2 regions of the Streptomyces sp. 3N207 genome follow, and region 1 is predicted to be linked to the other one. Evidence: riboswitches for the same ligand, from Rfam matches in the RefSeq annotation. Region 1 holds a riboswitch; the other holds the start of a gene.
The links. Region 1 has a riboswitch for S-adenosylmethionine ahead of thrC (threonine synthase). Riboswitches for the same ligand answer to the same signal wherever they lie in the genome.

Region 1 (5,486 bases):
ATGTCCGCCTGCGGCCCCTTCTGACCCTGCGAGATCTCGAACTCGACCCGCTGCCCTTCGTCCAGGGTGCGGTAACCGTCCATCTGGATCGCGCTGTAGTGGACGAACACGTCCGCACCACCGTCGACCGCGATGAAGCCGTACCCCTTCTCCGCGTTGAACCACTTGACGGTGCCCTGAGCCATTCCTAACTCCCCTATTACTGGCCCTTGCACGAGCCCGCACTTCGCGAACCCGGGTCAGACCTCACCCCCACAATCAAGCGGGGGCGTGCGCCGGAACGCGTCGACCGCCGCTGAATGTATCTGCACGGACGCCCTGTGCAACAGGTCAATCGGACGAGAATTCTGGGCACGACTGATCGGAAATAAGCCTCAACTGCCGTCGGAGCAGGGCAAGTCGGGCCAGACATTCGGGGCCTTCACGACAATTGCCGTCCGGTTTTCGACAGCAACTTGTCCCGTTGTTGTCGCGGTGTTGATCCGCCCCTGGCGCGTTCTCATACGCGTCCGGCAACCGCCGGGAGAGGGAACTGCGGTAACTCTACCGTCTCCCGAGCCGCCTCTCGTCACATGGAATCTCACATGGAATCGCCCCTTCCGTTTTTCCTCGGAAGGGGCGATCACGGAGCCCGAGCGCTGGTCGGCGGGGCAGTGGCGGGCGGCTACGGGGCCGCGGCCCCGACCGCGCGGCCGGACGGATCAGCCGCCGGCCACCGCCGGGATGATGGAGATGCCCGCACCGTCCGGGGTGGGGGTCTCCAGGCCCTGCTCGAAGCGGACGTCGTCGTCGTTGACGTAGACGTTGACGAAGCGGCGGAGCTTGCCCGCGTCGTCCAGGATGCGGGCGCTGATGCCGGTGTGGTTCTTCTCCAGGTCCGCCAGCACCTCGGCGAGGGTGCCGCCCTCGGCGGTGACCTCGGCCTGACCGCCCGTGTAGGTACGGAGGATGGTCGGGATCCGGACGTTGACGCTCATGTCGATCTTCCTAACGTAAGAGGGAAAGCACCCCAGGGGGCCCGCTCCGGCATTCCCACCCGCTAAACACCGGGGGGCCGATTTCAGCCGTCTGAGGCGCCTTCGGCAACCTGGGGCGCCCAGGGCACCCGGGGCCGCCTCGGTCAGGCCAGGCCGGACTCGCGGAAGGCGGCCAGGTTGGGGCGGATCACGGCGGTGGGCCGCGCCGTGGGGGCCACGGCGTCGAGGGTCTTGAGGCCGTCACCCGTGTTCAGCACGACGGTCGTGAGGCTCGGGTCGATGGCGCCGGACTCGATCAGCTTGCGGGTCACGCCCAGCGTGACACCCCCGGCCGTCTCCGCGAACACGCCCTCGGTCCGCGCGAGCAGCTTCATCGCGTCCACGATCTCCGCATCGTTCACGTCCTCGACGGCCCCGCCGGTGCGCCGGCAGATGTCGATGACGTACGGACCGTCCGCCGGGTCGCCGATGGCGAGGGACTTGGCGATGGTGTCGGGCTGCTTGACCGGGCGGACGGCGGTGGTGCCCTCCTTGTACGCGCGGGAGACCGGCGAGCACCCCTCCGCCTGCGCGGCGAAGATCCGGAACGGCTTGTCCTCGACGAGCCCGAGCTGGATCAGCTCCCGCAGCCCCTTGTCGATCTTCACCAACTGGCAGCCGGAGGCGACGGGGATGACGAGCTGGTCGGGCAGCCGCCAGCCGAGCTGCTCACAGATCTCGTACGCCAGCGACTTCGAACCCTCGGCGTAGAACGGCCGCAGGTTGACGTTGGTGAAGCCCCAGCCCTCGCCCAGCGGATCGCCGATGAGCTCGGAGCAGAAGCGGTTCACATCGTCGTAGGTGCCGTCGATCGCGACGAGGTCGCCGCCGTAGATCGCGGCCATCACCACCTTGGACTGCTCCAGCCCGTCCGGGATGAACACGCACGAGCGCAGCCCGGCCCGGGAGGCTGCGGCGCCCACCGCACCGGCCAGGTTGCCGGTCGAGGAGCAGGAGAGGGTGGTGAACCCGAAGGCGCGCGCTGCCTCCAGGGCGATGGCGACCGGACGGTCCTTGAAGGAGTGGGTGGGGTTGCCGGAGTCGTCCTTGACGTACAGACCGCCGGTCACTCCCAGCTCGGCGGCCAGCCGGTCGGCCTTCACCAACTGGGTGAAGCCGGGGTTCAGGTTCGGCTTCTCGGCGACGTCGGCCGGTACCGGCAGCAGCGGTGCGTAACGCCACATCGAGGCGGGGCCGGCCTCGATCCGGCTGCGCAGGGCCTCCGGGTCACCGGTGGGCAGCTCGTAGGCGACTTCCAGCGGGCCGAAACACTCCAGGCACACGAAGCTGGGCCCCAGCTCGGTGCGGGTGCCGCACTCGCGACAGGAGAGGGCCACAGCGGCGCCGAGATCGTGCGAGGGGGCGCCGGACGCGTCAGCGGCGTCGGTGGAAGTGGTGCTGTTCGCTGCAACTGTCTGCACAGCCATGGAGGCGAGGCCCTTTCTCCTCATCTTCCCCGTGGCGTATCTCGTCACGGGCCGGAATTGGCACCGTCCCCACGAGGCGGTCTCGCCTGGAGGGTCCGCGTACACGCGGATCGCGGGATGGTTGCCGGGGCTTCAACGGGCCGTTCCCTCTGCCCCTCTGGATGAGCTGCACTATGGCGCCGGGCGGCCAGGGGCCGCTCGGGCATTTGTCGCGGCGACCCCGAGATGCGGAGGTCACCTGCGTTGTTCAAGACTGTAACTGACGGCGGTCACGCTTGAGAGGGACGTCCGAACCGCGAGATGGATCACCCGCCGCTCGCCTCCGCGCCCTGGGGCCATGGCCTGGGGCTCCGGTCCGGGCCCTCGGCCTGGGCCGGGACACCGCACCACCCGTCGCATCTCAGCCCGACCAGCGGGACCCGACTACAGGAAGGCGCGCACGTGCTCGACGAAGTGGGCCAATGGCTGCGGCGCCGCTCCTGGCGCGTCGCCGACCGGCCGCTGGAGGCGCTGCTGGCGGCCAAGCGCCGCACCGGCACCACAGTCAGCGTGGTGCTGCCCGCGCTCAACGAGGAGGCCACGGTCGGCGACATCGTCTCGGTGATCCGCCGCGAGCTGGCCTCGCCCCACCTCGATTCCGGGACACCGCTGGTGGACGAGCTGATCGTGATGAACTCCGGCTCCACCGACCGCACCGCCGAGGTCGCGGCAGCCGCCGGGGCCAAGGTGATCCACCGGGACGAGGTGCTGCCCAGGCTGCCGACCCGCCCCGGAAAGGGTGAGGTGCTGTGGCGCTCCCTGCTGGCGACCAGCGGCGACATCATCTGCTTCGTCGACGCGGACCTGCGCGAGTTCTCGCCCGACTTCGTCACCGGCATCGTCGGACCGCTGCTGACGGAGCCGGACGTACAGCTGGTCAAGGCGATGTACGACCGCCCGCTGCCCGGCAGCCCGGCCGGCGGCGGGCGGGTGACCGAGCTCGTGGCGCGCCCCCTGCTCAATCTGCACTGGCCGCGGCTGGCCGGGCTCGTCCAGCCGCTGGGCGGCGAGTACGCGGCGCGCCGCTCGCTGCTGGAGCGGCTGCCCTTCCCGGTCGGCTACGGGGTGGAGCTGGCGCTGCTGGTCGACGCGCTGGAGCTGGTGGGGCTGGATGCGCTGGCCCAGGTCGATGTGGGCGTACGGCTGCACCGCAACCAGGACGGGCAGGCGCTCGGCCGGATGGCCACCGCCATCTACGCGGCAGCCGAGCGCCGCATCGGCCGGGGCGGCCCGGCGGTGGCGCACGGTGCGCGGAGCGTGTTCGAGGGACGGTCGGGCGGGACGGCGCTGACCCAGTTCGAACGGGACGAGGCGGGCTGCTTCGTCCCCCGCGGCCACCTGGTGGACGCGGAGGAGCGCCCTCCGATGTGCACGGTGCCCGAGTACGGGCAGCGGGTGGCGGCGTGAGGGCCTCGCCGGACGCTGCTGCGGTACGGGCACGTTTGAGCGGTTTCGGCGACGGCTAGGCTCGCCGCATGGTCGCTGGAGCAACAACATCGCAGGGAGCACGGGGACCGGAGGCGGCAGCGCAGGTGCTCGTCGCATCCAACCGCGGACCGGTGTCCTACACGCTGGGCGACGACGGCACGCTCACCGCCAGGCGCGGCGGCGGCGGGCTGGTCTCCGGACTGTCGGCCATCGGCCCCGAGACCGACGCGGTGTGGGTGTGCGCGGCGCTCGGCGTGGGCGACCGCGAGGCGGTCCGGCGCTCAGGGGGTCACCTGGACGGCGGGGACACCGGCGGGCAGTCCGTACGGATGCTCGACATCCCGCCCGGCACCTTCGAGGCGGCCTACCACGGCATCGCCAACTCCGTGCTGTGGTTCACCCACCACATGCTGTACCAGACGCCGCTGGAGCCGGTCTTCGACCAGGACTTCAGCCGCCAGTGGGCGGAGTACGAGGCGTACAACGCCGCCTTCGCCGAGGCGCTGGCGCAGGAGGCCGGGCAGGGCGCCACGGTGCTGGTGCAGGACTACCACCTCACCCTCGTCCCCGGCCTGCTCCGCCAACGCCGCCCCGATCTGCGGATCGGCCACTTTTCGCACACCCCCTGGGCGCCCGCCGACTACTTCCGGCTGCTCCCGGACGAGGTCGCCACGCAGGTGCTGCGCGGCATGCTCGGCGCCGACCGCACCGCGTTCCTGACCGCACGCTGGGCCCGGCTGTTCACCGAGTGCTGCGAACGGGTGCTGGGCGCGACGGTCACCGGGGAAACCACCGGTCCGGAAGCCGGGGAAGAGGGCGGCGCACTCTCGGTGACCTACGAGGGCCGTACGACGCGGATCGGGGTGCACCCGCTCGGCGCGGACGGCGACTTCCTGCGCGAGCGGGCGCACCGGGAGGACGTCACCGAGCGGATGGCACAGCTGCGCGAACAGGTGGGGACGGGCCCGGACGGAAGCCCCCGCCGGACCATCGTCCGGGTGGACAGGACCGAGCTGTCCAAGAACATCGTCCGCGGCCTGTACGCGTACCGGCGGCTGCTGGCGGACCATCCCGAGTGGCGCGAACGCGTCGTCCATCTGGCGTTCGCCTACCCCTCGCGGCAGGATCTCGCCGTCTACCGCCACTACACGGCCGAGGTGGGCCGGGTCGCCGAGGTGATCAACAAGGAGTTCGGCACCGCTGGCTGGACGCCGGTCCTGCTGCATGTGAAGGACGACTTCGCACGCTCGCTGGCCGCCTACCGGATGGCGGACGTCGCGCTGGTGAACCCGATCCGCGACGGGATGAACCTCGTGGCGAAGGAGATCCCCGTCGTCTCCGACGAGGGCTGTGCCCTGGTCCTCTCCCGGGAGGCCGGAGCGTACGAGGAACTGGCGCCCGACGCCATTTCCGTGCACCCCTTCGACGTGCGGGACACGGCCGCCGCCTTGCGGACGGCGCTGGAGATGGACCCCGCCACCCGCGCGGAGCGGACCCGCCGCCTGGCGGAGACCGCCACCTCCCAGCCCCCGACCCGCTGGCTGCTGAACCAGCTGGAAGCGCTCCGCTGACGGTG
Region 2 (5,486 bases), on a different contig from region 1:
CGCCGCCATGGAACGGCACGTCGCCGACTACCACGACGAGTGGCGCGGCGTCCTGGAGGACCCCGAGAAGCTGGCCCGCTTCACCTCCTTCGTCAACGCCCCCGAGACCCCCGACCCGGCGATCTCCTTCGCCGTCGAGCGGGAGCAGCCGGTCCCGGTGCCCGGCCCGGTGGCCCTCGGCATGCCGAAGATGCCCGCCGCCGAGGGCGCGAGCGCCCGATGAAGACATCCGTCCCTGCGAGCCGAAAGGTGACTGCCATGACCGCCATGACCACCAGCCCCACGACCGACTGGGCCGCCGTCTGCCCGCTGGACGTCCTCCCCGTCGAGCAGGGCCGCGCGGCACTGCTGCCGGACGGCAGCGCGGTCGCCCTCTTCCGGCTGCACACCGGCGAGATCTACGCCGTCGGGAATCTGGACCCCTTCAGCGGGGCACCCGTCATCTGCCACGGCATCGTCGGCGACCGGAACGGTGTCCCCGTCGTCACCGGGCCGCTGGGCAAGGAGACCTTCGAGCTGTCGACCGGCCGCTGCCTGGACGACGAGGCCGTCCGGCTCCCCGTCCACGAAGTGCGGCTGACCGGCCGAGTGATCGAGGTCTCGGCCCCGCGAAACACGGTGGAAACGCTGGTCGGGGGACGATGAACAGCACGCAGCCCCCACGTAAGGACTGAGAGGAGACGCGGTGTCGGCACCTGACCCGTCGCGGAGCCGTACGGGATCCGTTCCCCCGCTGGCGGGGTTCACCGTCGCGGTCACTGCAGCGCGCCGGGCCGAGGAGCTGGGCGCGCTGCTGGAGCGGCGCGGCGCCGAGGTCGTCCACGCGCCCGCCCTGCGCATCGTCCCGCTCGCGGACGACGTCGAACTGCGGGACGCCACCAAGGAGCTGGTGGCCCGCCCGCCGGATGTGACCGTCGCCACCACCGGCATCGGCTTCCGCGGCTGGATGGAGGCCGCGGACGGCTGGGGCGAGGGCGAGGCCCTGCGCGGTGCCCTCGCGGTCGGCGAACTGCTGGCCCGCGGTCCCAAGGCGTGCGGCGCGCTCCGTGCCGCGGGCCTGCGGGAAGCCTGGTCCCCGGCCTCGGAGTCCTCCACCGAGGTTCTCGAACGCCTGCTGGCCCGCGACGACCTGGACGGGCTGCGGATCGCCGTCCAGCTGCACGGCGAACCGCTGCGGGACTTCATCGACGCGCTGCGCGGCGCCGGTTCCGAGGTGGTACCGGTGCCCGTCTACCGGTGGACGGGCCCGGTCGACCCCGGCCCTCTCGACCGGCTCATCGACGCCGTACTGGGCGGCGGCGTGGACGCCCTCACCTTCACCAGCGCCCTGGCCGCCGCCGGGCTCTACGCCCGCGCCGAGGAAGGCGGCCTCACCGAGGAACTGACCCAGGCGCTGCGCGGCCGCACCCAGGTCGCCTGCGTCGGCCCCGTCACGGCCGCGCCGCTGCTGGCCCGGGACATCCCCGCCTACTGGCCGGAGCGGTTCCGGGTCGGCGCCCTCGTCCGGCTGCTGTGCGAACGGCTGCCCGCCACCGCGCCCATGCTGCCCGCCGCCGGGCACATGCTGGAGGTACGCGGCACCGCGGCGCTGCTCGACGGCGAGCTGCGGCCCGTCAGCCCCGGCCCCATGGCCATCCTGCGGGCCCTGGCCCGCCACCCGGGCCAGGTGATGTCCTGCGCCGACCTGCTGCCGTACCTGCCCGGCGGCGGCACCGACGAGCACGCCGTCGAAGCCGCCGTCGCCCGGCTACGGACCTCACTGGGGGTCTCCGCCGTCGTGCAGACCGTCACCAAGCGCGGCTATCGCATCGCCCTCGACCCAGCCTCGGTCTCATCGGTCTGCGAGTCCGACGCATGACGGTGCTGCTCGTCGCGCACGGCACCCGGCACCTCGCCGGTGCGCGCACCGTGCGGGAGCTGGCCGACGGGGTCGCAGCGCGGCTGGGGCAGCCGGTCACCGTCGCTTACGCGGACGTACGGGGGCCGACCGTCGCGGACGCCCTCGCCCGGCTGCCCGGCCCCGTCACCCTCGTCCCCGCCTTCCTCGCCTCCGGCTACCACGTGCGGGCCGACATACCTGCGCAGGTCGCTGCCGCGGGGCGTACCGCGGACGTGACCATGACCCCCGCCCTGGGGGCCGATCCCGCGCTGCTGGCAGCGCTCGTCGACCGGCTCGCCGAGGCGGGCGTACGGGAGGGGGATGCCGTCGTGCTGGCCGCCGCCGGGTCCTCCGACGCGGGGGCCCGCGCCGAGGCCCACGCCATGGCGCGGCGACTCGGCCGCCTTCTGCGGGGGCCCGTTCCCGTTGCCTGGGCCGCCACCGCGGAGCCCGCTGTCGCGGAGGAAGTGGCTCGTCTGCGGAGTTCTGGGGCCGCGCGTGTTGCCGTCGCCACCTGGTTGTTGGCGCCCGGCCTGTTCGCCGACCGGCTCCGCGCCGCCGGCGCCGACGTCGTCGCCCCGCCCCTGGGAGCCCACCCCCGCGTGACCGCCACCCTCGCCGGGAGGGTGCACTCCCGGCTTGCCGCTGCCGTGAGCTGAGGGCCCAACCCTGGGCCCCCTCCCTTTGTTGGGGGCTCCGCCCCCAAGCTCCGTCTGAGGTTGGAGCATGGGCGCTCTCACCCACCCCAGATATGGGCGCCACGTGCAGACAAAAGGCAGCAACTGCTGGCGGAGATCCCTCACGTCAATAGATCAAGGTCTTGCGGAAGGGGGGTTCTAGGGGGGCGAAGCCCACCTGGCGGGGGGCCGTTGGGGGGCGGAGCCCCCCGACACGACCTGTCGGCGGCAGCCGAAAAACAAGGGGGGCGTGCCCCCACAAGCACCGGCAGGCAGCCGAAAACGAAACGAGGCGTGCCCCCACAAGCGACGGCCCTCACGGGGGTGCCCCCACAAGCGACGGCGGTCCACATGGCGGACGCCCCAATGGTGGGCCCGCGGAGCGTATGGCATACTCCCTCGCAGGTCACGAGCGACAGCGACAAAGGCCCCGGCCCGCTGTCCGGCAACCCTCCGTCCGTGGCGGGGTGCCCCGGGTGATGACCAGGCCGTAGGACAGCAAGGTCTACGGCAAGCGCGGATCCCTCTCCGCCAGGGGTCCTGGTCTACGAGGGAGCCTTCTGTGAGCAAGCGAATGCGCTAGGGCCGGCGGGCGGCACTTTTCAACGCGCCCCGGCCCTCCCACTGTTCCGCCGTCAGGCGACAGCACACGGCATCACCATGCCGTGATTCCCGCGCAACTCACTTCCTTCACCTTGCCCGGAGTACTGCCATGTCTTCCGCCACCACCTTTGCCCCCTCTTGTACCCCCGCCGGCACCCCCTCTCGCAGCGGCGAGCCCCTCCCCGTGTTGGGCCGCGACGTCCAGGTGCCGCTCGTCACCGGCGGCGAAACGCCGTACGCGGCGCTGGACTACGCGGCGAGCGCCCCCGCGCTACAGCGTGTATGGGACGACGTGGCGGCGTACGCGCCGTACTACGGCAGCGTGCACCGCGGCGCCGGCTATCTCTCCCAGTTGTCGACGGAACTGTTCGAGCAGAGCAGGCAGACCGTCGCCGAGTTCCTCGGCTGCCGCGAGGGCGACCAGGTCGTCTTCACCCGGGCGACAACCGACTCCCTCAACCTCCTTGCGGCGGCACTTCCCAACGGCACCAGGGTGTTCGTGTTCGAGACCGAGCACCACGCCTCCCTCCTCCCGTGGCGGGCGCACGACGTGACGTATCTGGACGCGCCCCGCTCGCCCGAACAGGCCGTCGCCACACTGGAGTCGGCGCTGCACGCGGCGCCCGCCGGGCCGAAGCTGGTCTGCGTGACGGGTGCCTCGAACGTCACCGGCGAGGTGTGGCCGGTGCGCGAGCTGGCCCGCGCGGCGCACCGGCACGGCGCGCGGCTGGTACTGGACGCGGCGCAGCTCGCCCCGCACCGCCCCGTCAGCCTGACGGAACTGGAGGCGGACTGGGTGGCGTTCTCCGGGCACAAGCTGTACGCGCCCTTCGGCGCGGGCGTCCTGGCCGGCCGCGCCGACTGGCTGCGCGCTGCGGAGCCGTATCTGGCGGGTGGCGGCGCGAGCCGCCGCGTGACCCGCAGCGCGGACGGCACCGTAGAGGTGGAGTGGCAGCACAACGAGGCCCGGCACGAGGCGGGCTCGCCCAACGTGATCGGCGCGTACGCCGTCGCGTCCGCCTGCCGGGCGCTGACCGAGGCCGGGTTCGACCGCCTCGTCGCCCGCGAGGAGGAGCTGCTGGGCCGGCTCCGTACCGGCCTGGCCGACGTCCCCGAGGTGAAGGTGCTCTCCCTCTTCGGGGAGGACGCCGACCGGGTCGGCGTGGCCTCCTTCGTCGTCGACGGCTGGAACAGCTCGCACTTCGCGGCGGCGCTCTCCGCCGAGTACGGGATCGGCGTCCGCGACGGCCTCTTCTGCGCCCACCCGCTGCTGCGTACCCTCCTCGGGCAGGAGGGCGACACCCCCGGCGAGTGCGGAGCGCCCGAGGCGGCGCCCGGGGAACGGTCGCTGAACGCGATCCGCGTCAGCTTCGGCGCCGGGACGCCGGACGAGCACGTGGACCGGTTCGTCGCCGCCGTACGGGAGTTGGTGCGGGACGGCGCGCGCTGGACCTACCGTACGGAGGACGGCCGCTGCGTCCCGGAGACACCCGGGCACGCCGGGAGCTGAGCTCAGTAGGCCACCGTGAACCGCACCCGGTGGTGCTTGGGCCGCTCCGCTTCGTCGAGCAGGGCCACGGCGAAGTCCTCCATGGAGAGGGCGGAGCGGCCCGCGTCGTCCAGCAGCAGTTCGTCGGCGCCGAGCCGGTAGCGGCCGGTGCGCCGTCCCGGCTCCAGCAGCGCGGGCGGGCTGACGTACGCCCAGTCCAGGTGGGCCGGGGCGTGCCGCAGGACCACCGCGTACTGCTCGTTGCACGCCTCGGCGATGGGGCGCCATTCCTCGGGGACGTAGCGCGGGTCGTCGCTGACCCGGACGCGGCCCTCGGTGCCCGGCACCGTGAGGCTGCCCGCGCCGCCGACGAGCAGCAGTCGTACGCCGGTGGTACCGAGCCCGGCCAGCAGGCCGCGTGCTGCCAGCAGCAGCCCTTCCTCGTTGCCGGGCGCGGGGCGGGTGGCGCTGACGACCAGGTCCTGGCCGTCGCTGAGGGCCGCCACGTCACCGGCGTCGGCCGCGTCGCCCACCCGGTGAGTGGCCCCGGGGTGCAGCGCGGTGAAGCGGGCGGGGTCGCGGACGACCGCTGTGACCTCATGGCCGCGGGAGAGGGCCTCGGTGACCAGTCGGCTGCCGACGTTGCCCGCCGCGCCGAAGACGGTTATGCGCATGGTGCTCAACTCCTCGGTGAGAACTACTTGTCGACAAGTGTTCAGGGCTATATGTGGTCACTGGGCGGTGCGCCGAGCGGTGCCGAGCCGCTCCAGCGCCCACACCGCGAGGGCGCCCGCAGCCAGCCCTGCCCCCAGCAGGCACACCCCGCTCCAGCCCGCGT

Region 2: another riboswitch for S-adenosylmethionine. It lies ahead of ACTWP9_RS17525 (aminotransferase class V-fold PLP-dependent enzyme); the one in region 1 lies ahead of thrC (threonine synthase).

Annotation. Positions count from the first base shown of each region.
Region 1 is NZ_JBQQBV010000015.1:72,506-77,991, reverse strand. Features, by position in the region: gene ACTWP9_RS23155 (cold-shock protein) at 1-185, opposite strand, end outside; gene ACTWP9_RS23150 (MoaD/ThiS family protein) at 702-977, opposite strand; gene thrC (threonine synthase) at 1,121-2,443, opposite strand; SAM riboswitch class I at 2,461-2,611, opposite strand; gene ACTWP9_RS23140 (glucosyl-3-phosphoglycerate synthase) at 2,885-3,889, shown strand; gene ACTWP9_RS23135 (alpha,alpha-trehalose-phosphate synthase (UDP-forming)) at 3,958-5,481, shown strand.
Region 2 is NZ_JBQQBV010000010.1:108,629-114,114, reverse strand. Features, by position in the region: gene nirB (nitrite reductase large subunit NirB) at 1-223, shown strand, start outside; gene nirD (nitrite reductase small subunit NirD) at 259-645, shown strand; gene ACTWP9_RS17535 (uroporphyrinogen-III synthase) at 686-1,858, shown strand; gene ACTWP9_RS17530 (sirohydrochlorin chelatase) at 1,855-2,538, shown strand; SAM riboswitch class IV at 2,961-3,079, shown strand; gene ACTWP9_RS17525 (aminotransferase class V-fold PLP-dependent enzyme) at 3,269-4,669, shown strand; gene ACTWP9_RS17520 (NAD(P)-dependent oxidoreductase) at 4,672-5,322, opposite strand; gene ACTWP9_RS17515 (MFS transporter) at 5,380-5,486, opposite strand, start outside.